DNA from 4 places in the Klebsiella sp. PK18 genome. Region 2 is predicted to be linked to each of the others. Evidence: predicted binding sites of a transcription regulator. Region 2 holds the regulator's gene; each other region holds the start of a gene.
What was found. The regulator PurR, encoded in region 2, represses purine synthesis genes. The targets are predictions, from matches to a motif close to CANGCAAACGTTTGCNTG.

Region 1: a site for PurR is predicted at 5,117-5,134, ahead of AC3EMD_RS25675 (NCS2 family permease). Genes of this name have one in related genera too.
Region 3: a site for PurR is predicted at 6,090-6,107, ahead of gcvT (glycine cleavage system aminomethyltransferase GcvT). Genes of this name have one in related genera too.
Region 4: a site for PurR is predicted at 6,317-6,334, ahead of pyrD (quinone-dependent dihydroorotate dehydrogenase). Genes of this name have one in related genera too.

What each region holds. Positions count from the first base shown of each region.
Region 1 is NZ_CM173493.1:5,234,480-5,242,096, forward strand. Features, by position in the region: gene AC3EMD_RS25655 (LrgB family protein) at 1-308, opposite strand, end outside; gene AC3EMD_RS25660 (CidA/LrgA family protein) at 301-711, opposite strand; gene AC3EMD_RS25665 (LysR family transcriptional regulator) at 817-1,698, shown strand; gene AC3EMD_RS25670 (Na+/H+ antiporter) at 1,861-3,507, opposite strand; gene AC3EMD_RS25675 (NCS2 family permease) at 3,655-5,004, opposite strand; gene AC3EMD_RS25680 (glutathione S-transferase family protein) at 5,395-6,063, opposite strand; gene soxR (redox-sensitive transcriptional activator SoxR) at 6,323-6,781, opposite strand; gene soxS (superoxide response transcriptional regulator SoxS) at 6,866-7,195, shown strand; gene AC3EMD_RS25695 (EAL domain-containing protein) at 7,180-7,617, opposite strand, start outside.
Region 2 is NZ_CM173493.1:2,349,406-2,357,022, forward strand. Features, by position in the region: gene punC (purine nucleoside transporter PunC) at 1-638, opposite strand, end outside; gene punR (DNA-binding transcriptional activator PunR) at 751-1,662, shown strand; gene purR (HTH-type transcriptional repressor PurR) at 1,681-2,706, opposite strand; gene cydH (cytochrome bd-I oxidase subunit CydH) at 2,999-3,091, shown strand; gene AC3EMD_RS11445 (MFS transporter) at 3,259-4,425, shown strand; gene sodB (superoxide dismutase [Fe]) at 4,488-5,069, opposite strand; gene AC3EMD_RS11455 (helix-turn-helix domain-containing protein) at 5,553-6,038, shown strand; gene AC3EMD_RS11460 (C40 family peptidase) at 5,993-6,865, opposite strand; gene AC3EMD_RS11465 (Grx4 family monothiol glutaredoxin) at 7,206-7,553, shown strand; gene rnt (ribonuclease T) at 7,601-7,617, opposite strand, start outside.
Region 3 is NZ_CM173493.1:791,240-798,856, forward strand. Features, by position in the region: gene AC3EMD_RS03940 (5-formyltetrahydrofolate cyclo-ligase) at 53-649, opposite strand; RNA gene ssrS (6S RNA) at 749-932, opposite strand; gene zapA (cell division protein ZapA) at 973-1,302, opposite strand; gene AC3EMD_RS03955 (YecA/YgfB family protein) at 1,469-2,047, shown strand; gene pepP (Xaa-Pro aminopeptidase) at 2,071-3,387, shown strand; gene ubiH (2-octaprenyl-6-methoxyphenyl hydroxylase) at 3,384-4,562, shown strand; gene ubiI (FAD-dependent 2-octaprenylphenol hydroxylase) at 4,573-5,775, shown strand; gene gcvT (glycine cleavage system aminomethyltransferase GcvT) at 6,198-7,292, shown strand; gene gcvH (glycine cleavage system protein GcvH) at 7,317-7,617, shown strand, end outside.
Region 4 is NZ_CM173493.1:3,606,358-3,613,974, reverse strand. Features, by position in the region: gene pepN (aminopeptidase N) at 1-1,838, shown strand, start outside; gene ssuB (aliphatic sulfonates ABC transporter ATP-binding protein) at 1,936-2,709, opposite strand; gene ssuC (aliphatic sulfonate ABC transporter permease SsuC) at 2,706-3,497, opposite strand; gene ssuD (FMNH2-dependent alkanesulfonate monooxygenase) at 3,508-4,653, opposite strand; gene AC3EMD_RS17725 (sulfonate ABC transporter substrate-binding protein) at 4,650-5,612, opposite strand; gene ssuE (NADPH-dependent FMN reductase) at 5,605-6,180, opposite strand; gene pyrD (quinone-dependent dihydroorotate dehydrogenase) at 6,429-7,439, shown strand; gene zapC (cell division protein ZapC) at 7,609-7,617, shown strand, end outside.

The DNA of each region.
Region 1 (7,617 bases), 2.7 Mb from region 2:
ACCACCACCGCCGTTACCACCCCGGCGCTGAGCGACATCCAGTGGCGTTTGATCACCGCGACATTTTCATAGACCGGGACGGCAAAGGCGATGGTGGCGGGGCCCAGCAGCCACAGCAGCCAGTGGGTCTCTCCCATATAGCTCTGATAAGAGATATGGCCCAGCACCAGGATCAGCACCAGCAGGATCGGCGTGAACACCAGCGGCATCAGCGGCAGTTTATGAAAACGGCGATACAGTCTTTTATTGGCGTAATAGAGACCCAGCGTCGCCACCAGACACAGGACGCTCAGCATGACATCACTCATTTTTTAGCCGGCTCACTTCGTAACGGTAGACCCTGTCGACGACCCAGGCCGTCGCGCCGAGCACCATCAGCGTGCTTAAGGCAATCACCAGGAAAATCCGCCAGCCATCAACCATCAGCAGTTGGGTATAATTGACCACCGCGACCACCGCCGGGACGAAAAACAGCAGCATCTCCGCCAGCAACCAGCGGGCGCCGGCGCGAACCCAGTTCAAGGGGATCACCCGGCAGACGATCAGCAGCAGGAGCATCACCATACCGACCAGGTTAGCCGGCAGGGGTACCTGCCACCTGTTCACCAGATATTGCGCAAAAATAAATAACCCGACATAAAGAAGCACCTGCAGCGGGATTTGAAGACGCTGCGCCACGGCGGGGGCAACGCGAGCTGGCGCGAAGGCCATGAGCGATATTCCTGAAAAAAAGAAGTCAGGCGTGCAGTATAGAGAGCCGCCGAAGCGGACAGAAATGAATTAAAATCATCGCAGGTATAGTCTCAGGGAATAATTATGGATATCCGAACGCTGCGCTATTTCGTTGAAGTGGTTCGTCAGCAGAGTTTTACTCGCGCGGCGGAAAAGCTGTTCGTCACACAGCCTACCATCAGCAAGATGCTCAAAAATCTCGAAGATGAACTGAACTGCACGCTGTTGATCCGCGATGGCCGTAAATTGCTGCTCACCGATACCGGGCGCGTCGTTTTTGAACGCGGCCAGGCGATCCTTGGCGAGTTCAGCCAGCTGGAGTCAGAACTGAGCGATATCAACCACCTGCATAAAGGGGTGCTGCGGCTTGGCATTCCGCCGATGGTCGGAATGCTGATGGCGGAGCCGATCAGCCGCTTCCGCGAGCGCTACCCGGGCGTCGAGCTGAAAATCGCCGAGTTTGGCGGCCTGACGGTCCAGCAGGCGGTCAGCAACGGCGAGCTCGATATGGCGATGACCGCCCTGCCCATCGAAGAGGGTAGCCACCTCACCACCCTGCCGTTGTTCAACCACCCGCTGTGCGTCCTGACGCCAAGAACCGCGCCGTGGGAGGGCGTGACCTCGCTCTCGCCGGCCGAGCTGGCGGCGTATCCGCTGGTCATCTACAACGAAGAATTTGCCCTCAGCCAGCAGCTGATGCGCCTGTTTACCGAGCATGACGTAAAGCCGCGTATCGCGGTGCGCAGCGGCCAGTGGGATTTTCTCGCCGCGATGGTGCAGGCCGGCATTGGCGTGGCGATCCTGCCCGAGCCGATTTGCCAGCGTCTCGACCCGCAGAACTTTTGCTGGATCCCATTGCAAAGCGAGCTGCGCTGGGAGCTGGGGATGATTTGGCGGGAGGGCGTGTATATGTCGCGCAGCGCTGAGGCCTGGCTGGCGTGCAGTAAAGCGTTCTGGCTGGAATAATTCCCTGGTGACAACGCATTTCACAGAGGAATGGGTAGCCCGGGTCAGGCGCTTGCGCCGCTGCCCGGGTTTCCCCCGGTCGCGCTAACGCTTACCGGGGCGACACATTGGCTGCAGTCTCGCCAGTAGCCCGAATAAGCGTCGCGCTATCCGGATTACAGGTTATTGATCTTCGATTAACAGCGCTTCCAGCAGGTCGAGATCGTGCAGCAGCTTCTGCAGCGTCTCGTTACTGATCTGCCGGGTGGCGCGCAGATGATACAGCTCTCCGCGTTCAGAGCGCAGCGCCGCCAGGCGGAAGCGGCGCTCCAGGCTCTCTTCGAGCATAGAGGTCTCCACGTCGTTACGACCATCGACGCGCCGGCGCAGGTTACCGATCACCCGCGAACTGACTTCGGTCAGCAGCTGGTTATCGATATTCTCTTTGGTATCCGCCGCCAGCCGCTCTTCCATCTTCTGGATCGCCACAATCGCCACGTCTGCCGTCGCTGCGCGCGCCAGTCGTTCCTCTTTCCGCTGCTGCACGTTGTCACTGGATTCAATGTGGCGCAGCAGGATCGGCAGCGCTATCACCCCGACGAACAGCGAGAACAGGATCACCCCGGCGGCGAGGAAAATCAGCTCATAGCGCGCCGGGAAAACATTCCCGTCCGGCAGCAGCAGCGGAATCGAGAGCACACCGGCGAGGGTAATCGCCCCGCGCACCCCGGCCACAGAGGAGATCAGCAGCTCGCGGGTGGTCCAGGAGCCAAACTCCATCGGTTTCTTCTTCAGGAAGCGCTGACTAAGCTTACGCATCGACCACAGCCAGCCAAAACGCACCAGCATCAGCGCGGCATAGATCAGGATGATGTCGGTAAACAGCATCCAGGTCTCGACGTTGGGGTCAGCTTCCGCCGCCACCAGCGAGCTGGAGAGGATATCCGGCAGCTGCAGGCCCAACAGCAGGAAGACCATGCCGTTGAAGACAAACTCCAGCATCGCCCAGGTGCTGTTGGCGCGCAGGCGCATGGCCAACGGCGCGGTACGCATCACGCCGGAACGGGTGATGGTCATCCCCGCCGCCACCGCCGCCAGGATGCCGGAGACACCGATATGTTCGGCAATCAGATAGGAGGCAAACGGCAGCAGGAACAGCAGGACAATCTGCGTGGCGGGTTCATCCCCACCCCAGCGGCTGAGGAAGCGCATCGAGCGGCCATACGACCAGCTCACCACAAACCCGGCCAGCACGCCGCCGATCGCCACCTTCAGAAACTCTACGGTCGCGCCGCCAACGGTGAAGACCATAGTGCCCATCGCCACCGCGACGGCAAACTTGAGCGAAACCAGACCAGAGGCGTCGTTCATTAACGCCTCCCCCTGCAGAATGCCCATGATTTTTTTCGGTATCCGCCCTTCCCCGACGATGCCGGAGAGCGCCACGGCATCGGTCGGCGAGAGTACGGCCGCCAGCGCGAACGCCGGGATCAGCGGAATGCCAGGCACAATCCAGTAGATCAGAAAGCCGATGCCGACCACCGTCACGACGACCAGCGCCAGCGCCAGACCAAGGATCTCCCGCCCGTGTTCAATAAACTCACGGGTCGGCGTTTTCCAGCCGTCGGCGAACAGCAGCGGCGGGATAAACAGGACCAGAAACAGTTCTGGATCAAATTCAACGTGCAAACCGAAGGTCGGCCATGCCAGAAGCGCGCCAATGGCGATTTGCATCAGTGGGAGTGGAACCTGAAAGGGCAGTACACGCGTCACTACCCCGGACAGTGAGACCACAAGGGTCATGATGAGGATGGTAAAGAATATTTCCATGTGTTCCCTGTTTGCTGCGTTTTCTTTTATACCTGTGAGGCGTCGTGCCTGTGAATCATACGCTACCCAGATTAACGCAAATGGAAACAGGATGTGGCTTAAAAATAAAACGGGCGGCCTGAGCCGCCCGTGAGGAGCACGAAGGGTTTAAATCGCCCAACCGCCGGCGTAAAACGCCACCAGCGCCACGGCGATAATTACCGTACCGAGGTTCAGCTTGCGCCACTCGCCGGAGACCAGACGGCCAATCACCAGGGTAGCGAAACCGATCATGATGCCGGTCACGATGTTACAGGTCAGCACGATAAACACCGCGGTGATCAGGCCAGCCATCGCGTCAACGAAGTCGTTGAAATCGATTTTTGCCACGTTGCTCAGCATCAGCAGGCCGACGTACATCAGCGCCGGCGCGGTCGCGTAGGCCGGTACCAGATAAGAGAGCGGGGAGAGGAACAGGATCAGCAGGAACAGGACACCGACCGTCACCGCGGTCAGACCGGTTTTACCGCCGGCCGCGGTACCCGCCGCCGATTCGATATACACCGCCGCTGGCGCCGCGCCAACTAAACCTGAGAAGACGCTGCTCAGGGAGTCGGTGGTCAACGCTTTACCGCCGTTGATGATCTGTCCATCTTTGTCCAGCAGGTTTGCCTGGCCGGCCACCGCGCGGATAGTACCGGTGGCGTCAAAGACCGCCGTCATCACCAGCGCCAGCACGCTGGGCAGCACGACCGGGTTCAGCGCGCCGATGATGTCGAGGCTGCCGATCAGCGAGTTGCCTTTATCATCGCTCAGGGATGGCATGGCGAAAATACCGGAGAAATGGACGTTCGGATCGAAAATCAGGCCCACAATCGACACGCCAATAATGGTCAGCAGAATGCCGCCCGGCACCTTCATTTTTTCCAGACCAATGATCACCGCGAGGCCAATCAGCGACATCACCACTGGGAAACTGGCAAATTTGCCCAGCGCCACCGGCAGACCGTCCAGCGGATTTTTGATCACCAGACCAACGCCGTTAGCGGCGATCAGCAGCAGGAACAGGCCAATCCCGATCCCGGTACCATGCGCCACGCCCTGCGGCAGGTTGCGCAAGATCCAGCTGCGGATGCCGGTCGCGGAAATCACCGTAAACAGGACACCCATCAGGAATACCGCGCCGAGGGCCACCGGAATACTGATCTGCTGCCCCAGCACCAGGCTGAAGGCGGTGAAGGCGGTCAACGAAATGGCGCAGCCGATAGCCATCGGCAGATTTGCCCATAACCCCATCACCAGCGAGCCAACGCCCGCCACCAGACAGGTCGAGACAAACACCGCGGCCGGCGGGAAGCCCGCTTTACCGAGCATGCCCGGCACCACGATGACGGAGTAAACCATCGCCAGAAAGGTAGTAAGACCTGCAACAATCTCCTGACGCACGGTGCTACCGCGCGCCGAAATTTTAAACCAGGCGTCTAATGAACCGCCGGTACGCGCTGAAGGCGTAGACATAGAAAACTTCCCCTGAAAATTTTTATTGTTCGTTGATATGCGTGGTGGACCCTCCACTGCCAGTTAAACGCGATCTCCTTGTACCGAATCGCAGCGCCAGGGGGGCTGCAAAAAAGCAAACGTTTAACTCCGCGCATACACTACGGTGTGTCAACCTTTTCTCCTCCCCCTGGATAGCAGAAAAAAGAGGGAGCAAAACAGAAAGGCAAACGATTATCCGGCCTTTAGATAACCCTTTTCAACCGATGTTTATCGTATTTCGCTAAATTTCGCTTATGACGAGCAGAAAATAACCAGACGATGCGCAAACGTTATCGTCTATGCGCAATCCGCTAACAAATTTTTAGTGAGTTGCTTTCATTTGTCGGCGTCATCGGATCCGCTGATACCTCAGGCGCCGGGTAAGGAAAAGGGGCCGCCGCGCTCGATGGCCCGCTGCCAGGCCGGACGCTGCTCCACCCGCTGTCGCCAGGCCTCGATATGGACAAGGTCATGCACGCCACCGCGCGCCAACAGCGCCATCACCGGGAAGCTCATCTGGATATCGGCCATACTCAGTCGCTCGCCGGCAAACCATGGCCGAGTGGCAAGATGGTCGTCAATAAACCGCGCATGGGTGGCCAGCTGGGGATCCAGCCACGCTTTCTGAATGCCCTTGCCCAGCAGGGCGCCCAGCGAGCGGACGCCAAAGGGCACAGGGGGTTTACCCAGGCTGGCGAACACCAGCTTCATTAACAGCAGCGGCATCAGCGAGCCTTCGGCATAGTGCAGCCAGAAGCGGTACTGCAGTTTGTCCTCTATCGCCTGCGGCTTCAGCAGCCCGCCGCTGTCCCAGGTCTCCTGCAAATACTCGAGAATGGCCCCGGACTCCGCCAGCACATAGCCGTTGTCTTCCAGCACCGGCGATTTCCCCAACGGATGGACTTTCTTCAGCGCCGCCGGCGCCAGCATCGACTTTTCCCGCTGATAGCGGACTATCTGATAAGGCAGCTGCAGCTCTTCCAGTGCCCACAGTACGCGTTGCGATCGTGATTGATTAAGATGGTGTACCGTCAGCATGGGCCTCTCCCGTGGTTTGTTCAAATTAACTATAGGAACAGGCGCTCATTGCCGGGAAAATTTCGGCAAAATAGTAAGGAAAAAATGGCAGCAGCTGCCATAGTTAAAGTGTCGACGCAAACCGGAACCTCCATCAACAGATTGCGCAATACTGAGGGACGTCGATGTCGGGGGAAACCCTCTCGTGAACCAGCGAGATAATGCGAAAGACAAAGACCGGAAAACAACTAAAGCGCCCAGTTGTGGCGCTTTAGTTTTATTATTCCTCTTCCAGCAGCCGGGCGCCGGTCCCCTCTTCCCCCAGCTTATCGCCCGGGTTGCGCAGCGGGCAGTCGCGCCGTGATAAACAGCCGCAGCCGATACAGCCGTCGAGCTGGTCGCGCAACGCCGTCAGGGTATGAATACGCCGGTCCAGCTCCTCACGCCACTGCGATGACAGCATCTTCCACTCTTTTGCGCTGAGGTTGTGCCCTTCCGGCAGTACGCCAAACGCGTCGCCGATGGTCGCCAGCGGGATGCCGATGCGTTGCGCAATTTTGATAATCGCCACCGCGCGCAGGACATCGCGCCGGTAGCGCCGCTGGTTGCCGGCATTCCGCTGGCTATGGATCAGGCCTTTACTCTCATAAAAATGGAGAGCCGAGACCGCCACGCCGGTTCGTTTTGCCACTTCCCCGGGCGTCAGCAGCATTTTGATGCGGGGTGATTTCTTTTCCATAAAGCGCTTTACCTCAAGTTAACTTGAGGAATTATACTCGCCCGCAGACAAAACGACGAATCGAGAATTGAGAGAGGCCGCTTTATGTCCCATCAGGATATTATTCAAACACTGATTGAATGGATTGATGAACATATCGATCAACCACTTAACATTGATATAGTCGCCAGAAAGTCAGGATACTCGAAATGGTATCTGCAGCGGATGTTCCGTACCGTAATGCATCAGACGCTGGGTGATTATATTCGTCAGCGCCGCCTGCTGCTGGCGGCGGAAGCGTTGCGAACCACTCAGCGACCTATCTTTGATATCGCGATGGATCTGGGCTACGTCTCGCAGCAAACCTTCTCCCGGGTGTTCCGTCGCGAGTTCGACCGCACTCCCAGCGACTACCGCCATCAGATCTCCGCGTGACGCGGCGGCTGAGGCCTGCTTATGGGCGTGGGAGCATTCGCTAACCACTGCATAAACTCCCGCGCCGGCATGGCTTTCGCAAACAGCCAGCCCTGACAAAATTGCACGCCGCGCTTGTAGAGCCAGCTTACCTGCTCCGGGGTCTCCACCCCTTCCGCGATAGTTTTTAAACGCAGCCCGCGCGCCATCTCGATGATGTGCTCAGCGATCAGATGGCTGGTGTTGTTGGTGGTCAGCGTATCAACGAAGGTTTTATCGATTTTGAGGATATCGACATTCAGCGCGTGCAGATTATGCAGATTCGAGTAGCCGGTACCAAAATCATCGATCGCAATCTCATAGCCTGCTTCGCGGAACGCCTGGATCACCGGCGTCGTTTTCGCCACGTCGATAAACCCGCGCTCGGTCACTTCGATTTTGAT
Region 2 (7,617 bases):
TAGATCAGGACGTTGCCGCTGTATTCCCGGGAGCGCAGCAGCGCGAGAAAGGTGATCTTCTGCTGTGTCACTGCTACCGACTTTGCGGCTGCCTTCAGGCGCAGGGCAGGCAGCATCAGCAGCAGAGTAATGGCAAACAGGGTGGCGAAGATGGCTTGCCACTCGAAGTGCACCAGTAGCCAGCTACCCAGCAGCGGGGCCAGCGCTGGCGACAGTCCTACCAGCGGCATAATGGTGGCGAAGATGCGGTTCGTGCGCTGGGCAGGATAGTAATCGGTGACCATCGCCTGCCAGGTAACGGCCGCGGCACAGACGCCAATCGCCTGCAAAAAGCGCAGCGCCAGCATCAGGGTAGCGTTGTGCACCCACAGCATCCCCAGACAGCCGGCCGCGAAAATTGCCAGGCCGCTCAACAGCACCGGTTTGCGCCCATAGCGGTCCGACAGCGGCCCCCAGAACAGCTGCCCCAGCGCGAAGCCGGCGAGGAACAGGCTCAGGCTGGCGCTGATGGAGGCAGCGGAGGTATTGAGATCCTGCTGCATGGCGGCAAACGCCGGCAGGTACATATCGGTGGCCAGAAAGCCCAGCACGCTCAGGCCGGCCAGCCAGACTAAAAATCCTTTCCCAGGTTGTGACATAACGTTCTCATTTTTGGAGTACAGGTACGATGCCGCAGAGTGTAGGGAGTGCATTGTGGCTTGTGAAACGCTAATATTTGTCACATGCATTCAAAAATTTTGCAGGCAGAAAATGTGGTCTGAATACTCTCTGGAAGTGGTTGATGCCGTAGCCCGCAACGGCAGCTTCAGCGCGGCCGCGCAGGAGCTGCACCGGGTGCCCTCCGCCATCAGCTATACCGTGCGTCAGCTTGAAGAGTGGCTGGCCGTTCCCTTGTTTGAGCGCCGCCATCGTGATGTGGAGCTGACGCCCGCAGGGGTCTGGTTCTTACAGGAAGGGCGCTCTGTTATCAAAAAAATGCAGATCACCCGCCAGCAGTGCCAGCAAATCGCCAACGGCTGGCGCGGGCAGCTGTCGATCGCGGTGGATGATATTGTGAAACCGGCGCGGATGCGCCAGATGATCGTCGATTTCTATCGCCATTTTCCCGACGTCGAGCTCATCGTTTTCCAGGAAGTGTTCAACGGCGTATGGGATGCGCTGGCCGACGGCCGTGTAGAACTGGCGATTGGCGCAACGCGATCTATTCCGGTCGGGGGCCGCTATGCGTTTCGCGATATGGGGATGCTGAGCTGGGACTGCGTGGTGGCGAGCGATCACCCGCTGGCGAAGATGGAGGGACCCCTGAGCGATGATGTCCTGCGTAACTGGCCGTCGCTGGTGCGGGAGGATACGTCACGTTCACTGCCCAAACGAACAACCTGGCTGCTGGATAACCAGAAGAGGGTGGTGGTCCCCGACTGGGAATCGTCGGCCACCTGTCTGTCGGCGGGCCTCTGCGTCGGCATGGTGCCGAGCCATTTCGCCCGACCATGGGTAGATCGCGGCGTGTGGACCGCGCTGGCGCTGGAGAATCCGTTCCCGGATGCCGCCTGCTGTCTGACCTGGCAGCAGAGTGATGCCTCACCGGCGCTGAACTGGATGCTCGACTATCTGGGGGACAGCGACACGCTGAATCGGGAATGGCTGCGGGCGCCGGAATAATATGCGCCCGCAAACGTCTTAGCGGCGATAATCGACAAACGGGCCATCCGCCACGGAGCGGCGTTCGACCAGACGAGGATGCACTTCGATAGACTGTGACTCTTCGCGCTTATTAACGATACGATCCAACAGCATGTTAAATGCGGCTTCGCCCAGGGAATCTTTCGGCTGATGAATGGTGGTTAACGCCGGGCTGAAATAGCGGGCGTTACGCACATTATCATAACCGATCAGCGAAATGTCCTGCGGCACCCGCAGCCCCATTTCATCCGCCGCGCAGATAGCGCCCATCGCCATGATATCGCCGCCGCAGAACACCGCCGTCGGACGGTGCTGCTGGCTTAAGATCTGCTGCATAGCGCGGTAGCCGGACTCCGGCTCGAAGTCGCCCTGCACAATCCAGTTTTCCGGCACGCTGATATGCGCCTCTTTCATCGCCTGCATAAAGCCGGCCAGGCGGCCTGCGCCGGTGTTGCGCTCCAGCGGACCCGGGATCACGCCGATTTCACGATGGCCACGTTCAATCAGGTAGCGTCCGGCGATATAGCCGCCCTGGAAGGCGTTATCGATCACCGCATCGGTGAAGTCGGCTTTTGCTTCGCCCCAGTCCATCACCACCATCGGGATATGGCGATACTCTTCCAGCATGCTCAATACCGAATCCGGATATTCGGAACACATCACCAGCAGACCGTCGACACGCTTCTGCGCCATCATCGACAAATAGGCGCGCTGTTTTTCCGGATCGTTCCATGCGTTGCCGAGGATCAGGGTGTAGCCCTTCTGGAAGCAGCTCTTTTCAACAGACTCAATAATTTCAGCAAAATAGGCGGCTTCGCTACTGGTCGCCAGCAGACCAATCGATTTTGTATGATTGACTTTCAGGCTGCGGGCCACGGCGCTCGGCGAGTAGTGCAGCTCTTTGATCGCCGCCCACACCGCATTGCGCGTCTCTTCGGCAACGAAACGGGTTTTGTTAATTACATGTGATACAGTTGTAGTGGAAACGTTTGCGCGCTTCGCTACATCTTTAATAGTTGCCATTACATCTCACTCCATGCCTTGACCTGATCGCCTGATCATCGATACGTAAACGTTTGCCTACACACACCCTGAATACAATTTTCAACATTGCATCACGTCGGGAAAACGACACAGAACGACAGGAAGGGGTCAATGGCCGATACGCTTTTAAATTAGCGTGGGATTTTGTCCGATCTTGGGGCAAAGTGGAAGAGCAAAAATGTGCATCGCCCTAAATCCCGGAAGATTTTTGCGATTTTTTGTGCAAAAATGAGCAAGCTCACTTTTGGTGTGGGGATAACAAGAGGGAAAAATGATGGATACCAATTTAAAGTTTTCGCTGATCACCACGGTTATTGCCCTCGGCGTGATCGTTGCTTTCAGCCTGACCGCCATACTGCACTAATGTTCCAGTGAGGGAGGAGCGCGGCCTCCTCCCCGTATCCCGCCATTATTATCAATTCTGCAAAAATCTTTTGTCATTTCGTTCACTTTTGTTTTTTTGTGATTGATGTCATGCTTTTGGCTTCTGATGTTACGCCGTCCTCTCTGACGGTCTGATGGAGTCATTGAATGAAAATCAACTTTCCTTTACTTGCGCTGGCGATCGGCGCCTTTGGCATCGGTACCACCGAGTTCTCCCCAATGGGATTGCTGCCGGTGATTGCGAAAGGTGTGGACGTCTCGATACCGGTAGCGGGAATGCTGATCAGTGCGTATGCCATCGGCGTCATGGTCGGCGCGCCGTTGATGACCCTGCTGTTGTCACATCGCGCGCGGCGCAATGCGCTGATTTTTCTGATGGGGATCTTCACCGTCGGCAACCTGTTGTCATCCATTGCGCCGGATTACACCACCTTGCTGCTGTCGCGCATTATTACCAGCCTTAACCACGGTGCTTTCTTTGGCCTGGGATCAGTGGTCGCAGCCAGCGTCGTGCCAAAGCATAAGCAGGCCAGCGCGGTAGCCACGATGTTTATGGGGCTCACCATCGCCAACATCGGCGGTGTGCCGGCGGCGACCTGGCTTGGCGAAACCATCGGCTGGCGGATGTCCTTCCTGGCCACCGCAGGGTTAGGCCTGCTGGCGATGGTCAGTCTGTGGTTCTCTCTGCCGAAGGGCAGCGCCGGTGAGCGCCCGGATGTCAAAAAAGAGCTTTCAGTCCTGCTACGCCCGCAGGTACTCTCCGCCTTGCTGACTACCGTGCTCGGTGCCGGGGCAATGTTTACGCTGTATACCTATATCTCGCCAGTGCTCAATACGCTGACCCACGCTTCATCGCTGTTTATTACCGCGATGCTGGTGCTGATTGGCGTTGGTTTTTCGCTGGGCAACTATCTGGGCGGCAAATTCGCCGACCGGTCGGTCTCTGGCACGCTGAAAGGCTTTCTGCTGCTGCTGATGGCGATCATGTTGGCGATCCCGCTGCTGGCGCAATCCCAGGCCGGAGCGGCCATCAGCATGATTGTCTGGGGCGCAGCCACCTTTGCGGTGGTTCCGCCGCTGCAGATGCGGGTCATGCGCGTGGCGCATGAAGCGCCGGGGCTCTCTTCTTCGGTGAATATCGGCGCGTTCAACCTCGGCAACGCGCTGGGCGCCGCCGCCGGTGGGGCGGTGATCTCTGGCGGACTGGGCTATGCGTTTGTGCCGGTGATGGGGGCGATTATCGCCGGTCTGGCGCTGCTGCTGGTCTGGTTCAGCGGACGAGCGCAGCCGGAAGAGGCCTTTGCCAGCCAGTAACGCGAGTGTAGGGAAGGGCTAAAAAAAACCGCAGCCGGGGAGACCCTGCTGCGGTTTGTCGTTTATGCCGCCAGGTTGGCCGCAACAAACTTCCAGTTAACCAGCGCCCAGAAATGGTCCAGGTAGCTTGGACGGGCATTGCGGTAGTCGATGTAGTAGGCGTGTTCCCAGACGTCAACGGTCAGCAGCGGCTTCGCGTCGGTGGTCAGCGGGGTACCGGCGTTGCTGGTGGAGACGATAGCCAGGCTGCCGTCGGCATTTTTGACCAGCCAGGTCCAGCCCGCGCCGAAGTTTTTCGCTGCGGCATCGGTAAATTTGGCTTTAAAATCCGCAAAGCTGCCGAAGGATTTGGCAATCGCGGCCGCTAACTCGCCTTCCGGTTCGCCGCCGGCGTTCGGCGCCAGGCAGTTCCAGTAGAAGGTGTGGTTCCAGACCTGGGCTGCGTTGTTGAATACGCCGCCTTCAGAAGTGCGGACGATCTCTTCGAGAGATTTGCCTTCGAACGCAGTGCCTTTGATCAGGTTGTTGAGGTTAGTGACATACGCCTGGTGGTGTTTACCGTAGTGATATTCCAGGGTTTCTGCGGAAATGTGCGGCGCCAGGGCGTCTTTTGCATATGGTAATGCAGGTAATTCAAACGACATTGCTACTCTCCTTATAACTTTTTGTTTTTCTCACATTGACAAGATGAGGTTTTCATCAGAATCGTGTTCTGGCCACCCGGCGCTGTCGCGTCACGGGCTGTTATTGTATTGAGAATGTTAACATTTGCCGCAAGCAGTGAAAAGCCTTACAACGATAAAGGCTATTGCCGCAGGCGCAACTGATGAAGGCTTAACCGTTTTCTACGGGACGAGGCGTCAAACCGCTCGCAGATGTTGCAAAAATGTTTACGGAGACGCCGTCTGCGCTTTTCCGACTCTCGCAGGGAAGGTTTAACGTCTTCTGCTTTTTCTCTGACGATCGCAGCCATGCATCCTCGTTGAGGATAAATATTCATTTAAAATCAGATTGTTAATAAAAATATGCGCCCAGGCAATCGCCGCTATGCCAATAATTCATTGTCTATTTTGCTATTTGTATGACAAATATGACCACCGACATGAATTTCCCACAGGATGGCTACGATGGCAAAAACAGGTGAGGTGGTGAGCCCGAAGATGATCCCGGTTGTACAGGGGATCGTTGACTGGATCGAAGCCCATATTTTAGACACCCTGCCGGTCAGCACGATTGCGAAAAAGTCCGGTTATTCGCACTGGTATTTCCAGCGGCAGTTCGCCATGGTGACCGGCTGCACGCTGGCGAACTACGTCAGTCGGCGAAAAATGACCATTGCGACAATCTATTTAACGCAGACGCAAGCGTCGATACAGAGTATTTCTCAGTGCCTGGGATACGACGGACAGGCCGCTTTCTGCCGGACCTTTCACCGTCACTTTGGTATGTCGCCCACCCGCTATCGTCGGGAAGCGCCGGGCAAGGAGATGAATATGCAGTATCCTTTGACGGTAGAAGGGAAAGACGCGCAGGTGAGGCGGTCTGCCGCCGTAGCGGCAGACCAGGATCAGCGAATGGTTTTCGGCGTCATGACGCGACGAGCGCCAACATAATGGCGAACCCAGTAATCCTCGCTCAGGGAGGTGATTTGTATATCACGACCTGTGCGTGGTGACTGAATAAATTTCCCGTTGCCGACGTAGACGCCAACGTGATCGGCAGTACCGCGTCCGCGGGTGCGGAAGAAGACCAAATCGCCGCTCTGCAGTTCATCACGATCCACCGGACGCGCATCGCGCAGGTGGTACATTTCATTAGCCGTACGCGGGATGTGAATTTTGACCAGGTCCTTATAGGCGTAATAAACCAGTCCGCTGCAGTCAAAGCCGGTACGTGGCGAGGTGCCGCCCCAGCGATAGGGTTTACCCAACTGGCCCATCAATTTGTTCATGGCGGTACTTTGCGCTTTCTGCACCCGGACTTTATGGGCGTCGGCGATCGTTAAATTCGCATCGCTGGCCTCAGGTTTACAGCGTTTTTTATAGCCCTTACGCACCACGCATTTGCTTTTGACGCTGTTCAGCGCCAGGGTCGGCTCGGCGCTGGCGGCGACCGTTTTCGCGCACTGCTTTTTATAACCTTTACGCAGCACGCATTTTTTCGTCGCGCCGGCGGCCTGACGATGAAGTGCGGTTTGGCTTGCTGCGGTAGTGCGGGAAGGGAGCCGGGTGCTCGAGGACTTTTTACTGGTGGTTTTAGCGGTGGTTTTACTTTTTTGACTGGTAGCTTTTTTCTTGCGCTCTGAGCCACTTTTCGCGGGCAACGCCTTTGGCGAAGCGGAGGCGTGCGTATGCCCTGACGCCTGAGCCAGTGGCGTGAATGAGATAGATGTGAACAGTAATGCACAGAGCGATATCGCGATTTTGTTTAGCCGCGCCACTGAGCAATCCCCTGATTAATTACAGACATGTACAAATGCCTGACGATGAATGACAAACCGGAATGATTCTAAAGCATAAAAACCCGGAAAGTTAATATTCTTTTGTATCAAAAATGTCGATTGGTTAACGATTGCAAGAAAACGCGTCAGACATTGACCGTCTCGCACAGAAAATGCGCAATGAGCGCCCGCCTGCGACGGCAAAATGATATTTTTAAGGCAACTTCGCGCAACAGAAGATAAAATATGAATAGTGAAAAAAATGTTATTATCCGTCCTGCCTACAGGACGCTACAATGACAAGTTACTGCCGTAGAAAGAAGTTTAAGGAAGCACGACAATGAGCTCGACTTTAGAAAAGATCCAACGCCAAATCGCTGAAAACCCGATCCTGTTGTACATGAAAGGGTCGCCGAAGCTGCCAAGCTGCGGTTTCTCTGCCCAGGCCGTTCAGGCGCTGTCCGCCTGTGGCGAACGTTTTGCTTACGTTGATATCCTGCAGAACCCGGATATCCGCGCCGAGCTGCCTAAATACGCCAACTGGCCGACTTTCCCGCAGCTGTGGGTAGACGGTGAACTGGTGGGCGGCTGCGATATCGTCATCGAAATGTACCAGCGCGGTGAACTGCAGCAGCTGATCAAAGAGACGGCGGCGAAGTACCACACCGACGAGCCGAAAGCGGAGTAATTCCCGCCATCCGTAAAAAAGCGACTTCCTGGAAGTCGCTTTTTTTATTACTCCGGGGTGGCCA
Region 3 (7,617 bases), 1.6 Mb from region 2:
TGCCCGTTTTTTTGTTAATACTTTCCAGGCTGAAATTCTCGTCCTCGCGTACCTACCAACACCAGGTTTTTCCCGGGGTGATCACCGCCGGCAGCGGGATATCCCACTCTTCACTTGGCAGGCTATCCACCTGCTGGCAGTCGTGCGCGTAGCCTACCGGCTGCAGGCGATACTGCTGCCAGTTTTGCAGCGTACGGTCGTAAAAACCGCCGCCCATCCCCAGCCGCTGACCACTGACATCGAAGGCCACCAGCGGGGTCACCAGCACATCGAGTTCAGCGAGCGGCAGCACGTCCCGCACATCGAGCTTCGGTTCGCGGATTTTCAGGCGATTCACTATCAGTTGGCTCTGAGGATGGTAGTGTAAAAACAACAGGTTTCCGGGGCTAAACGGATGCAGCACCGGGAGATACACCCGCTTGCCGGCGCGCCAGAGCTGGTCGATCAGCGGCTGGGTGTCCAGCTCGCCGTCAAAGGAGAGGAACAGCGCCACGGTATGAGCGAGTATGACCGGCGGCCAGGCCATCATCCGCTCCGCGGCCTGTTGGGCAAACAGGCGCTGTTGCTCCGGGCTGAGCGCGCGGCGACGCTCGCGGATCTGCTGGCGAATATGCTGTCTGGAGAGCGGGATATCAGGCTGTAGGGTCATACAGGTCTCATTACGAGCAAGCGAAACAGTACGAGGAAGTGTAATACAGGGCGGCAGCAGCCGAAAACAGGAGTGTTGGGATAATGCGAACTAAAGAAGGGAATCTCCGAGATGCCGCCGCAGGCTGTAACCCTTGAACCCTTGGTTCAAGGTGAATGTGTCGTCACAGTTTTAAGGCTTCTCGGACGAACCGAGCATGCTCACCAACCGTGGAGCGCCACATTCTTGTGGTATGAAATATCGGCTCAGGGGACTGGCCCGCTTGCAAACATCTCAGAGAAATTTTGTTCTGGAATTACTCTAACACAGTTAACTGCAAAGTGTTATTCAAACTTTGACCCTGGTCTTTCGCTTATGCGACCTTGCTCAAGCAATGCCTGTTCAATGGTCTGCTGAAGCATCCGAATGCGCTGCTCCATGCTCGAAGCGTAGTCGCGGGTCTTCGCTTTTTCCTGAGTCAACTCATAGCTGATGTTCAACGCGGCGATGAAGACCAGCTGCTCAGTATTTGTGACTCTAGTGCGTTCTTTTAAATCTTGCAACCGCTGATTAAGGTCTTCAGCTGCCTGATTCAGGGCATCCCTTTGTTCAGGCGGGCAATTCACTCGCAGTGAACGGCCGAAAATTTGGAGATCTACGGGTTGTGCAGACATGCCACCTTCCTGCTGATTGACTGCGCTGCCTTCACATCCGAGCCTGGGTCTGCGAAGGGGCGACACTATAGCTACCCTGGTGCAGGGATACAAGCCCTTTTCTGGTTCACCAGGGTCCAAAGTGGTAGCATATCATGAATATTCCTCCCAACGATGACGAATGCGCATGTCTATACAGAACGAAATGCCTGGTTACAACGATGTAGACCAGTTACTGAACCAACAAGGGGTCGGCCTCACCCCAGCCGAAATGCACGGTTTGATCAGCGGATTGCTGTGCGGCGGCAACACGGACAGCAGCTGGCTGCCGCTGGTGCACGACCTGACCAACGAAGGGCTCGCCTTTGGTCATGAACTGGCCCAGGCGCTGCGTAACATGCATTCCGCCATCAGCGATTCACTGGATGACGACGGTTTCCTCTTTCAACTGTATCTGCCGGAAGGCGATGCGGTAAGCGTCTTCGACCGCGCCGACGCTCTCGCCGGTTGGGTCAACCATTTCCTGCTCGGCCTTGGCGTCAGCCAACCGAAGCTGGATAAAGTGAAAGACGAGACCGGGGAAGCGATTGACGATCTGCGTAATATTGCCCAGCTGGGCTACGATGAAGACGAAGATCAGGAAGAGCTGGAGATGTCTCTGGAGGAGATTATCGAGTATGTCCGCGTTGCCGCACTGCTGTGCCACGACACTTTTTCTCGTCAGCAGCCAACCGCACCGGAAGTCCGCAAACCGACATTACACTAACTAAAATTCGTTCAGGGGGCGTCATGACTCAGCAGGAATTTCTCTCGCGTCGCCAGGCGCTGCTGGCGCAGATGCAGCCAGGCAGCGCGGCGCTGATTTTCGCCGCACCGGAAGCGGTGCGTAGCGCAGATTCGGAATATCCCTACCGGCAGAACAGCGATTTTTGGTACTTCACCGGCTTCAACGAACCGGAAGCGCTGCTGGTGTTGATCAAAAGCGATGAAACGCACAACCATAGCGTGCTGTTTAACCGGGTTCGCGATCTGACCGCTGAGATCTGGTTCGGTCGCCGTCTGGGCCAGGATGCCGCGCCGGCGAAGCTCGGTGTGGATCGTGCGCTGGCGTTTAGCGAAATCAACCAGCAGCTGTATCAGCTGCTCAACGGCCTGGATGCTATCTACTTCGCCCAGGGTGAATATGCCTATGCCGATGAGATTGTGTTTAACGCCCTCGAAAAACTGCGCAAAGGCTCTCGCCAGAATCTGCAGGCGCCGAACTCGGTCATCGACTGGCGGCCCATCGTGCATGAGATGCGCCTGTTTAAATCTGCGGAAGAGCTGGCAGTGATGCGCCGCGCCGGCGAAATTTCCGCCCTTGCCCATACCCGGGCGATGGAAAAATGTCGCCCTGGCATGTTCGAGTATCAGCTGGAAGGCGAAATTCTCCATGAATTCAACCGCCACGGCGCGCGTTTCCCGTCCTATAACACCATCGTTGGCGGCGGCGAAAACGGCTGCATTCTGCACTATACCGAAAACGAATCCGAGCTGCGCGATGGCGATTTAGTGCTGATTGACGCCGGCTGCGAATACCGCGGCTATGCGGGCGATATCACCCGCACCTTCCCGGTTAACGGTAAATTCAGCAAACCGCAGCGTGAAATCTACGACATCGTGCTGGAGTCGCTGGAAACCGCGCTGGAGCTTTATCGTCCGGGCACCTCCATTTATGAAGTTAATCAGGAAGTGGTGCGCATTATGATTACCGGCCTGGTGCGGCTGGGGATCCTGAAAGGCGAGATTGACGAGCTCATCGCCAACAACGCCCACCGCCCGTACTTTATGCATGGCCTGAGCCACTGGTTGGGTCTGGATGTGCACGATGTCGGTAATTACGACACCGACCGTTCGCGGGTACTGGAACCGGGAATGGTGCTGACCGTCGAGCCGGGACTGTATATCGCCACCGATGCCGACGTGCCGGCCCAATATCGCGGCATCGGCATTCGTATTGAAGATGACATCGTCATTACCGAAGACGGCAACGAAAATCTCACCGCCAGCGTGGTGAAGAAGGCGGATGAGATCGAGGCGCTGATGGCGGCGGCGCGCCAGTCATGAGCGTGCTGATCGTCGGCGGCGGGATGACCGGGGCGACGCTCGCGCTGGCCATCTCCCGTTTGACCGGCGGCGCCCTGCCGGTCCATCTGATTGAGGCGCAGGATCCGCATTCGTCACGCCATCCCGGTTTTGACGATCGGGCAATTGCCCTGGCGGCCGGTACCTGCCAGCAGCTGGCGCGCATTGGTATCTGGCAGACCCTGGCTAAACGAGCGACGCCCATCCAGCGGGTCCATGTCAGCGACCGTGGTCACGCTGGTTTTGTGAACCTGGCGGCGGCCGATTACGGCTTGTCGGCGCTGGGGCAGGTGGTTGAACTCCACGATGTCGGCCAGCGGCTGTTTAGTCTGCTGCGCGAGGCGCCGGGCGTCACCCTGCACTGTCCGGCGAAAGTGGAAGCGGTCAGCCGCCGCGAGGAGAGCGTCAGCCTTACGCTTGAGGGCGGCGAAATCATCAACGGTAAGCTGCTGGTGGCGGCGGACGGTTCCCGTTCGTCGCTGGGCGCTCACTGCGGCATCAGCTGGCAGCAGCAGCCGTATGAGCAGATAGCGATCATTGCTAACGTTAGCACTGCGTTGCCGCACGAAGGCCGCGCCTTCGAGCGCTTTACCGAGCATGGTCCGCTGGCGATGCTGCCGATGTCGCAAGGGCGCTGTTCGCTGGTGTGGTGCCATCCGCAGTCGCGGCGCGACGAGGTACAGAGCTGGTCTGACGAACATTTTTGTCAGGCGTTACAGCAGGCATTCGGCTGGCGGCTAGGGCGTATTACCCATGCCGGTAAGCGCAGCGTCTATCCGTTAGCCTTAACCACCGCCACCCGTGCGGTGTCGCATCGCCTGGCGCTGGTCGGTAATGCGGCGCAGACGCTGCATCCGATCGCCGGGCAGGGCTTTAACCTCGGCCTGCGCGACGTGATGAGCCTGGCGGAGATGCTTGCCGATGCGCATGTGGCCCGCGACGATGTGGGCGATTATTCCCTGCTGTGCCGCTACCAGGCACGGCGGGCAGGTGATAAAGCCGCCACTATCGGTGTCACCGATGGGCTGGTGCATCTGTTTGCCAACCGTTGGGCGCCGCTGGTGGCGGGGCGCAACGTCGGTCTGATGGCCATGGACTTATTTACCCCGGCGCGCGATGCGCTGGCGCAGCGTACCCTCGGTTGGGTTCCCCGTTAAGGAGTAAAACGTGCAAAGTGTTGATGTTGCCATTGTTGGCGGTGGAATGGTGGGACTGGCGGTAGCCTGCGGTTTACAGGGCAGCGGCCTGCGCGTCGCGGTGCTGGAGAAAGCAGCGCCGCAGCCTCTGGCCGCCGATGCGCCGCCGGCGCTGCGCGTTTCGGCGATCAATGCCGCCAGCGAAAAGTTGCTGACTAAGCTGGATGTCTGGCGCGAGATCGTCGCCCAGCGCGCCAGCTGCTATCACGGTATGGAAGTGTGGGACAAAGACAGCTTCGGCCGCATTAGCTTCGATGACCAGAGTATGGGCTTTAGCCATCTGGGCCATATTATTGAAAATGCCGTGGTGCATCACGCATTGTGGCAGAAAGCGCAGCGCTGCGCTGACGTCACCCTGCTGGCGCCTGCGGAACTACAGCAGGTGGCGTGGGGTGAAAACGAAGCCTTTCTCAGCCTGCAGGACGGCAGCATGTTGACCGCGAGGTTGGTGGTGGGCGCTGATGGCGCGAATTCATGGCTGCGTAATAAGGCCGATATTCCGCTGACCTTCTGGGATTACCACCATCATGCGCTGGTGGCGACGATTCGCACCGCTGAGCCGCATCAGGCGGTGGCACGCCAGGCGTTCCATGGCGAGGGTATTCTGGCCTTCCTGCCGCTCAGCGATCCGCACCTGTGCTCGATCGTCTGGTCGCTGTCGCCATCGGAAGCGAAGCGGATGCAGGAGGCTGATGAAGCCACCTTCAACCAGGCGCTGAATATCGCCTTCGATAATTGCCTCGGCCTCTGCCGGCTGGCAAGCGAACGTGAAGTCTTCCCGCTGACCGGCCGCTATGCCCGTCAGTTCGCCGCCCATCGTCTGGCGCTGGTTGGCGATGCCGCGCATACCATCCACCCGCTGGCCGGGCAGGGGGTGAACCTTGGCTTTATGGACGCCGCCGAGCTTATCGACGAGTTGAGGCGCCTGCATGCGCAGGGGAAAGATATCGGCCAGCATTTGTACCTGCGCCGCTATGAGCGCAGCCGCAAACACAGCGCCGCGCTGATGCTGGCGGGTATGCAGGGATTCCGCGAAATGTTCTCCGGCAGCCATCCGGCGAAGAAATTCCTCCGCGACATGGGGCTCAAACTGGCCGATTCGCTGCCTGGCGTAAAACCGCAGCTGATTCGTCAGGCGATGGGCCTCAACGATCTCCCCGCCTGGTTACGTTAACCCCGTCACACTTCTTTTACCCGGCCTGCGCGCCGGGTTTTCTCCCTCATTTGAAATATTCTAATTTCACCTCTTTTTTCGCATTAGTTTTATTAATGCGCTCTTTTTTTTGTTAAAGAAATTAGGCCCGTAAAATCGCATAAAACACCATCATTGCCTTATCGATGAAAGCTTAATGTTAATTTTATGTGGCATAAATCGCTTTTTTCCAGTCAATAACTCTGTAGGCTTTTCGGCGGATTTTAGTCATAAGCTAATGTGATGCCCTGAATGAGCTTATGGTTTAGCGCCGGGTTCGGTGGTAAGTTCAGGCAAAAGAGAACGTTTGCGTCGGCGTCCGTCAGCGGTGCCGTCGCCGAATTTCGTGGCGCAAAATCGCCGACAATCTCGTGGCTGGTTCCGTTTTATTCGATGAGGAAAAGATGGCTCAACAGACTCCGTTGTATGAACAACACACGCTATGCGGCGCTCGCATGGTGGATTTCCATGGCTGGATGATGCCGCTGCATTACGGATCCCAGATTGATGAGCACCATGCGGTGCGCGGCGATGCAGGGATGTTCGATGTGTCGCATATGACCATCGTCGATTTCCACGGCAGCCGGATCCGCGAGTTCTTGCGCTATTTGCTGGCCAACGATGTGGCGAAGCTGACCACCCCAGGCAAAGCGCTCTACACGGGAATGCTTACCGCCTCCGCTGGCGTCATCGATGACCTGATTGTCTATTTCCTTTCTGAAGATTATTTCCGCCTCGTTGTTAACTCCGCCACCCGCGAAAAAGACCTCGCCTGGATCTCCGAGCAAGCTGAACCTTACGGCCTTGAAATTACCGTTCGCGACGATCTGTCGCTGATCGCGGTGCAGGGCCCCCAGGCGAAAGCGAAGGCGGCGACGCTGTTCACCGACGCTCAGCGTCAGGCCGTGGAAGGCATGAAGCCATTCTTTGGCGTGCAGTCCGGCGACCTGTTTATCGCCACCACCGGTTATACCGGCGAAGCGGGCTATGAAATTGCGATGCCGAACGAGCAGGCGGCGGATTTCTGGCGCGGTCTGCTGGACGCTGGCGTTAAGCCGTGTGGTCTCGGCGCGCGCGATACGCTGCGCCTGGAGGCCGGGATGAACCTGTATGGCCAGGAGATGGACGAAAGCGTCTCCCCGCTGGCGGCGAATATGGGCTGGACTATCGCCTGGGAGCCCGCCGATCGTAACTTTATCGGTCGCGAAGCGCTGGAGATGCAGCGCGAAAAAGGCACCGAGCAGCTGGTTGGCCTGGTGATGACCGAGAAAGGCGTCCTGCGCGGCGGCCTGCCGGTCCGTTTTACCGATAGCGACGGTAATCAAAAAGAAGGCATTATTACCAGCGGCACCTTCTCGCCGACCCTGGGCTACAGCATCGCGCTGGCTCGCGTACCGGCCGGGATTGGCGACACCGCGGTGGTGCAAATTCGTAACCGTGAAATGCCGGTAAAAGTGACTAAACCTGGTTTTGTACGCAATGGCAAAGCCATTGTGTGATTTCCCTTTTTTGGAGATGAATTGATGAGCAACGTACCAGCAGAACTGAAATACAGCAAAGAACACGAATGGCTGCGTAAAGAAGCGGACGGCACCTATACCGTCGGGATCACCGAGCATGCGCAGGAGCTGCTGGGCGACATGGTTTTCGTTGACCTGCCGGAAGTGGGCGCCACCGTTGAAGCGGGCGCTGATTGCGCCGTTGCTGAATCCGTGAAAGCGGCTTCTGATATCTACGCGCCGATTAGCGGTGAAATCGTTGCCGTCAACGAAGAGCTGAACGACTCGCCGGAACTGGTCAACAGCGACCCGTACAGCGACGGCT
Region 4 (7,617 bases), 1.3 Mb from region 2:
ATATGGGCGCGATGGAGAACAAAGGACTCAACGTCTTTAACTCCAAATATGTCCTGGCCCGTACCGATACCGCCACCGATAAAGACTATCTTGATATCGAGCGGGTGATTGGTCATGAGTATTTCCATAACTGGACCGGCAACCGCGTCACCTGCCGCGACTGGTTCCAGCTCAGCCTGAAAGAAGGGCTGACCGTGTTCCGCGATCAGGAGTTCAGCTCCGACCTCGGCTCACGGGCGGTTAACCGCATCAACAATGTGCGCACCATGCGCGGGTTGCAGTTTGCCGAAGACGCCAGCCCGATGGCGCACCCGATCCGCCCGGATATGGTTATCGAAATGAACAACTTCTACACCCTGACGGTTTATGAAAAGGGTGCCGAAGTGATCCGCATGCTGCACACCCTGCTGGGTGAAGAAAACTTCCAGAAAGGGATGCAGCTGTACTTTGAACGCCATGACGGCAGCGCCGCCACCTGCGATGATTTCGTCCAGGCGATGGAGGATGCCTCTAACGTCGATCTGTCACACTTCCGCCGCTGGTACAGCCAGTCCGGTACGCCAATCGTCACCGTGCATGACGACTACAACCCGGAAACCGAGCAGTACACGCTGACCATCAGCCAGCGTACGCCGCCGACCGCTGAGCAGGCCGAGAAACAGCCGTTGCATATCCCGTTTGCCATTGAGCTGTACGATAACGAAGGCAAGGTGATCCCCCTGCAGAAGGGCGGCCATCCGCTGCACCCGGTGCTCAATGTAACTCAGGCCGAGCAGACTTTCGTCTTCGATAACGTCTATTTCCAGCCGGTGCCGGCGCTGCTGTGCGAATTTTCAGCACCAGTGAAACTGGAATATAAGTGGAGCGATCAGCAGCTCACCTTCCTGATGCGCCATGCGCGGAATGATTTCTCGCGCTGGGATGCGGCGCAGAGCCTGCTGGCGACCTACATCAAGCTGAACGTCAACCGTCATCAGCAGGGACAGCCGCTGTCGCTGCCGGTACACGTGGCGGACGCCTTCCGCGCCATCCTGCTGGACGAGAAGATTGACCCGGCGCTGGCCGCCGAGATCTTAACCCTGCCGTCGGCCAACGAAATCGCCGAGATGTTCGCCATTATCGATCCGATCGCCATCGCCACCGTGCGCGAAGCGCTCACCCGCACTCTGGCGAACGAACTGGCGGACGAATTCCTCGCGGTTTATCACGCCAATAAACTCGACAGCTACCGGGTGGAGCACGCCGATATTGGTAAGCGTGCTCTGCGCAATACCTGTCTGCGCTATCTGGCGTTTGCGGAGCCAACGCTGGGCGATAAGCTGGTGTCGGCGCAGTATCACCAGGCGGATAACATGACCGACGCGCTGGCCGCCCTGTCGGCAGCGGTTGCCGCCGAGCTGCCGAGCCGCGATGCGCTGATGCAGGAGTATGACGATAAATGGCATCAGGACGGTCTGGTGATGGATAAGTGGTTTATCCTGCAGTCCACCAGCCCGGCGGCCAATGTGGTGGAAACAGTGCGTGGTCTGCTGAATCACCGTTCATTCAGCATGAGCAACCCGAACCGTGTGCGTTCGTTAATCGGCGCTTTCGCCAGCAGCAACCCGGCGGCGTTCCATGCTGAAGACGGCAGCGGCTACCAGTTCCTGGTGGAGATGCTGACCGAACTTAACCAGCGCAACCCGCAGGTGGCGTCGCGTCTTATTGAGCCGTTGATTCGTCTGAAGCGTTATGATGAGAAGCGACAGGCGCTGATGCGCGCTGCGCTGGAGCAGTTGAAGGGGCTGGAGAATCTCTCCGGCGATCTGTTCGAGAAAATCAGTAAGGCGCTGGCGTAACGGTGGCAAAATCCCCGGTTGCGCTCTCGCTTACCGGGGCTACAGCGCTGTGCGATTTGGTAGCCCGGCCGAGCGAAGCGCGGGCCGGGGACGTTAGTTAGCCATGACTAAACAAACGCGGTGCGCTCTCGCTCTTGCCGCGTTTCATCACCCGATCCAGCACCTCTGCCTCCAGCTCGGCCAGCTTCGCCGACCCGGTGCGCCGCGGTCGCGGAATATCCACGTTCAAATCGAGGCCAATTTTCTTCTCTTCAATTAACAGCACCCGGTCGGCCATGGCCACCGCTTCACTGACGTCGTGCGTCACCAGCAGGACCGTAAAACCATGCTCCTGCCACAGGGAGACGATCAGCTCCTGCATCTCCAGACGGGTGAGGGCGTCCAGCGCTCCCAGCGGTTCGTCCAGCAGCAGCAGGCGCGGGCGATGGATCAGCGCGCGGGCCAGCGCAACGCGCTGCTTTTGCCCACCTGACAGCGCCGCCGGCCACTCCTGCGCACGGCTCTCGAGTCCGACGCTGGCCAATGCCTGTAGGGCGGCGTCGCGCCAGGCGCCTTTTAACCCCAGCCCGACGTTATCAATCACCGTTTTCCACGGCAGCAGGCGCGCATCCTGAAACATCATCCGGGTGTCGTCCTGGATCGCCGCCAGGGGTGTCGCGCCCGCCAGCAGCTCGCCAGCGTTCGGTTTTTCCAGACCCGCCAGCAGGCGCAGCAGGGTACTCTTGCCGCCGCCGCTGCGGCCCACCACCGCCACAAACTGGCCGCTGGGAATATGCAGATCCAGCTCGTTAAGAATAGTGTTATCGCCATAGCGTTTCGTCACCCCGTTCAGCAGCAGCGGGATACCTGGGGTCAGACGGGCAGTGTTCATGCGTTAGCCTCCTGAAGATGATACGCCGGGTTCCAGCGCAGCCAGAGCCGTTCCAGCAGCTGGGCGCAGACATCGGCCAGTTTGCCAAGGATGGCGTAAAGAATGATGGCGACCACCACCACGTCGGTTTGTAGAAATTCACGCGCATTCATCGCCAGATAACCGATACCGGCATTCGCCGAGATGGTTTCGGCGACAATAAGCGTCAGCCACATCAGGCCAAGAGCGAAACGCACGCCGACCATAATTGAGGGCAGGGCGCCGGGTAAAATCACGTGACGGAACAGCGCGAAGCCGGATAAACCATAGCTGCGCGCCATCTCTACCAGCCCACGGTCGATATTACGGATCCCATGCCAGGTGTTGATATAGATCGGGAACAGGGTGCCCAGCGACACAAGGAAGATCTTGGCGGTCTCGTCGATGCCGAACCACAGAATTACCAGCGGGATAAGCGCCAGATGCGGGACATTGCGCAGCATCTGGATCGAGGTGTCCAGCAGACGCTCGCCCCAGCGTGACAGGCCGCTGATCAGGCCGAGCACCAGCCCGATGGAGCCGCCGATGGCGAAGCCGACCAGCGCCCGCCACGAGCTGATGGCCAGATGCTGCCACAGCTCACCGCTGGCCGAGAGCGTCCAGAACGCTTTCAATACCCCCTCCGGCGAGGGAAGCACCCGCGTCGACAGCCAGCCGACGGACGAGGCCAGCTGCCAGACAATGACCGTCCCCACCGGCAGCAGCCAGGGGGCGAGGCGTAACAACAGGGGATGGGTTGATTTTGCCATCAGTGTCTCCTCAGCTTTGCGCCACTTTACGCGGGATAAACTCGTTGGCGACCGCTTCCCCCTGCAGGCGCAGGTTTTGCGGCTGCGGGATAGACGGCACGGCGACGTCGAGCAGGGGGAACAACAGCTCGCCGACCCGATACGCCTCTTCCAGATGCGGATAGCCGGAGAAGATAAAGCTATCAATACCCAGCGCAGCGTATTCATTGATTCGTTCGGCAACGGTGGCGGCATCGCCCACCAGCGCAGTACCGGCGCCGCCGCGCGCTAAGCCGACGCCGGCCCACAGGTTGGGGCTGATCTCGAGCTGATCGCGTCGACCGTTGTGCAGCGCAGCCATTCGCTTTTGACCGACGGAGTCGGTTCTGGCGAAGGCCGCCTGGGCGCGGGCGATCGTTTCATCATCAAGGTGGGAGATAAGGCTGTCCGCCGCCTGCCAGGCTTCCTCGTTGGTTTCCCGCACGATCACGTGCAGACGGATGCCAAAACGCACCCGGCGCCCATGCCGGGCCGCTTTCTCCCGGACCTGAGCAATCTTCTCTGCCACCTGCTTCGGCGGTTCACCCCAGGTGAGATAGAGATCGACCTGCTCGGCGGCCAGATCCTGCGCGACGTCAGACGATCCGCCGAAATAGAGCGGTGGACGGGGCTGCTGGAGCGGCGGGAACAGCAGCTTAGCGTCGCGAACGCGCTGATGCTTGCCGTTAAAGGTGACGGTTTCTCCCTCCATCAGCTTGCGCCAGATGTGGGTAAATTCAGCTGAGGCCTCATAGCGCTCGGTGTGGTCGAGGAAGACGCCGTCGCCGGCCAGCTCGGCGGGATCGCTGCCGGTGACCAGATTGAACAGCGCCCGGCCGTTTGACAGTCGGTCCAGGGTCGCCGCCTGGCGGGCGGCTACCGTCGGCGACACCACGCTAGGCCTGAGGGCGACAAGAAATTTCAGCCGCTGCGTCACCGGGATCATCGAGGCCGCAACCAGCCAGGCATCTTCACATGAGCGTCCGGTCGGGATCAGCACGCCGGTGAACCCCAGCCGATCCGCCGTCTGCGCGATTTGCTGCAGATAGCCGTAATCGACCGGACGGGCGCCCTCTTCGGTGCCCAGATAACGACCATCACCATGGGTCGGTAAAAACCAGAACATATTCAGACTCATGATTTCGCTCCTTGTGCGGCGGCGGGCTGCCAGATACGGGCCCGGATATCAACTTTTTTCGGCACCAGCTTGTTCTCATAGAACAGGTCGGCCGTCTGCTGCTGGCGAGCGGCGGTTTCGGCACTCACCGGGGTTACTGAGGTGGGGGGACGATGGTCCAGATAGCTGGCGATCACCGCTTCCGGTAATCCCATCGTTTTCGCCAGCAGCGTAATGCTTTGCGCGCGCTGGCTATGGGTCAGGGCATCGGCCTGAGTAAAGGTATCGAGTACGCCTTCAATGAAAGCGCCATTGCGTTCAGCGTAGGGGCGGGAAGCAAGATAGAACGATCCCGTCTGTTTCAGATCGGTTCCGTCAGTGAGTACCCGGGCGCCGCCCTGCAGCAGCGCGGCGGAGTAGTACGGATCCCAGATGGCCCAGGCGTCGACATTACCCTGCTGGAAGGCGGCGCGCGCATCGGCGGGGGCAAGGTAAACCGGCTGAATATCGCTAAATTTCAGGCCCGCCAGCTGCAGGGCGCGCAGCAGCAGATTGTGGGAGCTGGAACCTTTCTGGAAAGCGACCTTTTTCCCTTTTAATTCGGCAACGTTGTGAATAGGACTGCCTTGCGCCACCAGGATGACTTCCGCTTTCGGCTTGGGCGGCTCCGAACCGATATAGACCAGATCGGCGCCCGCCGCCTGAGCAAAGATAGGCGGAATGTCGCCAGTACTGCCGATGTCAATGCTGCCGACGTTCAGCGCCTCCAGCATCTGCGGACCGGCCGGGAATTCAATCCACGAGATATGGGTGCCCGGATAGCGCTGCTCCAGCAGCTGATGGCTCTTCGCCAGCACCATGCTGACGCTGCCTTTCTGATAACCAATGCGCAGGGCATCGGGCGCCGCCGGGGCGGCGTGGCCCAGCGCGGAGAACAACAGCAGTCCGCCGAGGGTCAGCGCGCGGAGAGGATTAAACATGTTCCACCCCACGCAGAGACGTTAACGACGGGGCGCGGCTGCTGGGACGATGCAGCGCCTGCCAGAAGGTCTCCAGGGACTCATCCAGGCGCCGCTGCAGGTTAGGGGTGAACTGCGGCTTATGCTGGTAATCCGTGACCTGGCTGTCATCGGCGAAGACGCCATGGAGGATCTCCTGGGCCTTCAGGGCATTCAGGACGGGTTTCAGAGCGTAGTCCACCGCCAGCATGTGGGCGATGGTGCCGCCAGTGGCCAGCGGTAGCACGATTTTGCCCTCCAGCGCGCGCTCAGGAAGCAGATCGAGCAGGGTTTTCAGGGCGCCGGAAAACGAGGCTTTATACACCGGCGTGGCGATAATCAGACCGTCGGCCCCGGCCAGTTGCTCATTGAGCGTTTGTAGCGCCGGGTTGTCAAAGCGAGCGTACAGGAGGTCTTCCGGGGCAAAGTTCTGCAGATGCCAGTGGCAGACTTCGATATCGGCGGCGGTGAGCGTCTCTCTGGCATATTCCAGCAGGGCGCTGGAACGGGAAGGGTAACGCGGGCTGCCCGCAAGCGTAATGACGCGCATCTCTCTCTCCTTATAACTAAATGTTTGCATTTATCTATAATTGATAACATTTGCAGTGAGTGTGACAGAGCACCATTATTTCCCTAAATGATTTATCCACCGTTAGATAGCCGAAAAGCGCATAACGGCGCGGGGAGAGGTAATCGTTTGCGCTGATGGGTGATTTTTTGTCGCAGGTCAATTCCCTTTCAGCTGCGGATCGCACATAATACGCCCCCGGTTTGCACACCGGGAATCCAGGAGAGTTCATGTACTACCCCTTCGTTCGTAAAGCCCTTTTTCAGCTCGATCCTGAGCGCGCTCATGAAGTTACCTTTCAACAATTACGCCGTGTCACCGGGACGCCGCTGGAAATGCTGGTTCGCCAGAAGGTACCGGCCAGGCCCGTTACCTGCATGGGGCTGACCTTTAAAAATCCGCTGGGTCTGGCGGCCGGGCTGGATAAAAATGGGGAATGCATTGACGCGCTGGGCGCGATGGGTTTTGGTTCGATTGAGATCGGCACCGTCACCCCGCGTCCGCAGCCGGGCAACGATAAACCGAGGATCTTCCGTCTGGTGGATGCCGAGGGGTTGATCAACCGCATGGGCTTTAATAACCATGGCGTTGATAACCTGGTTGAGAACGTGAAAAAGGCGCATTTTGACGGCGTGCTGGGCATCAATATCGGCAAAAATAAAGATACGCCGGTGGAGCACGGTAAAGATGATTACCTGATTTGTATGGAAAAAGTCTATCCTTACGCCGGGTATATCGCCATTAATATCTCCTCACCGAATACCCCGGGGCTGCGTACGCTGCAATACGGTGAAGCGCTCGATGATTTACTCTCCGGTATTAAAAATAAGCAGCTTGAGCTGCAGCAAAAGCATCAGAAATATGTTCCGGTCGCCGTGAAGATCGCGCCGGATCTTTTACCAGAGGAATTGATCCAGGTTGCCGATAGCCTCGTGCGTCATAATATTGATGGGGTAATTGCAACCAATACCACCCTCGATCGTTCTCTGGTTCAGGGAATGAAACATTGTGATGAGACCGGTGGGCTTAGCGGTCGTCCATTACAATTAAAGAGCACTGAAATTATCCGTATGCTCTCCGCTGAGCTGAATGGTCGTTTGCCTATCATCGGCGTGGGCGGTATTGATTCGGTGATTGCTGCGCGAGAAAAGATAGCCGCCGGAGCATCGTTGGTGCAGATCTATTCCGGATTTATTTTTAAAGGTCCGCCGCTGATTAAAGAAATTGTTACCCACATCTAATCTTTTCCTCCGCTGAAACCCACCCAGGGCTTTATTTCCGGCCCTGGTTGTTTTATATTCCCTCACTGTTGCTTATTTAAACATTTTAGACTTTTCTTAATTTTAGAAAATATTCTGCGGCAAGTCGCAACAACTTTGCAGAGGCGTATGAAAGGGGACAGGGGGAAAAATGCGCATT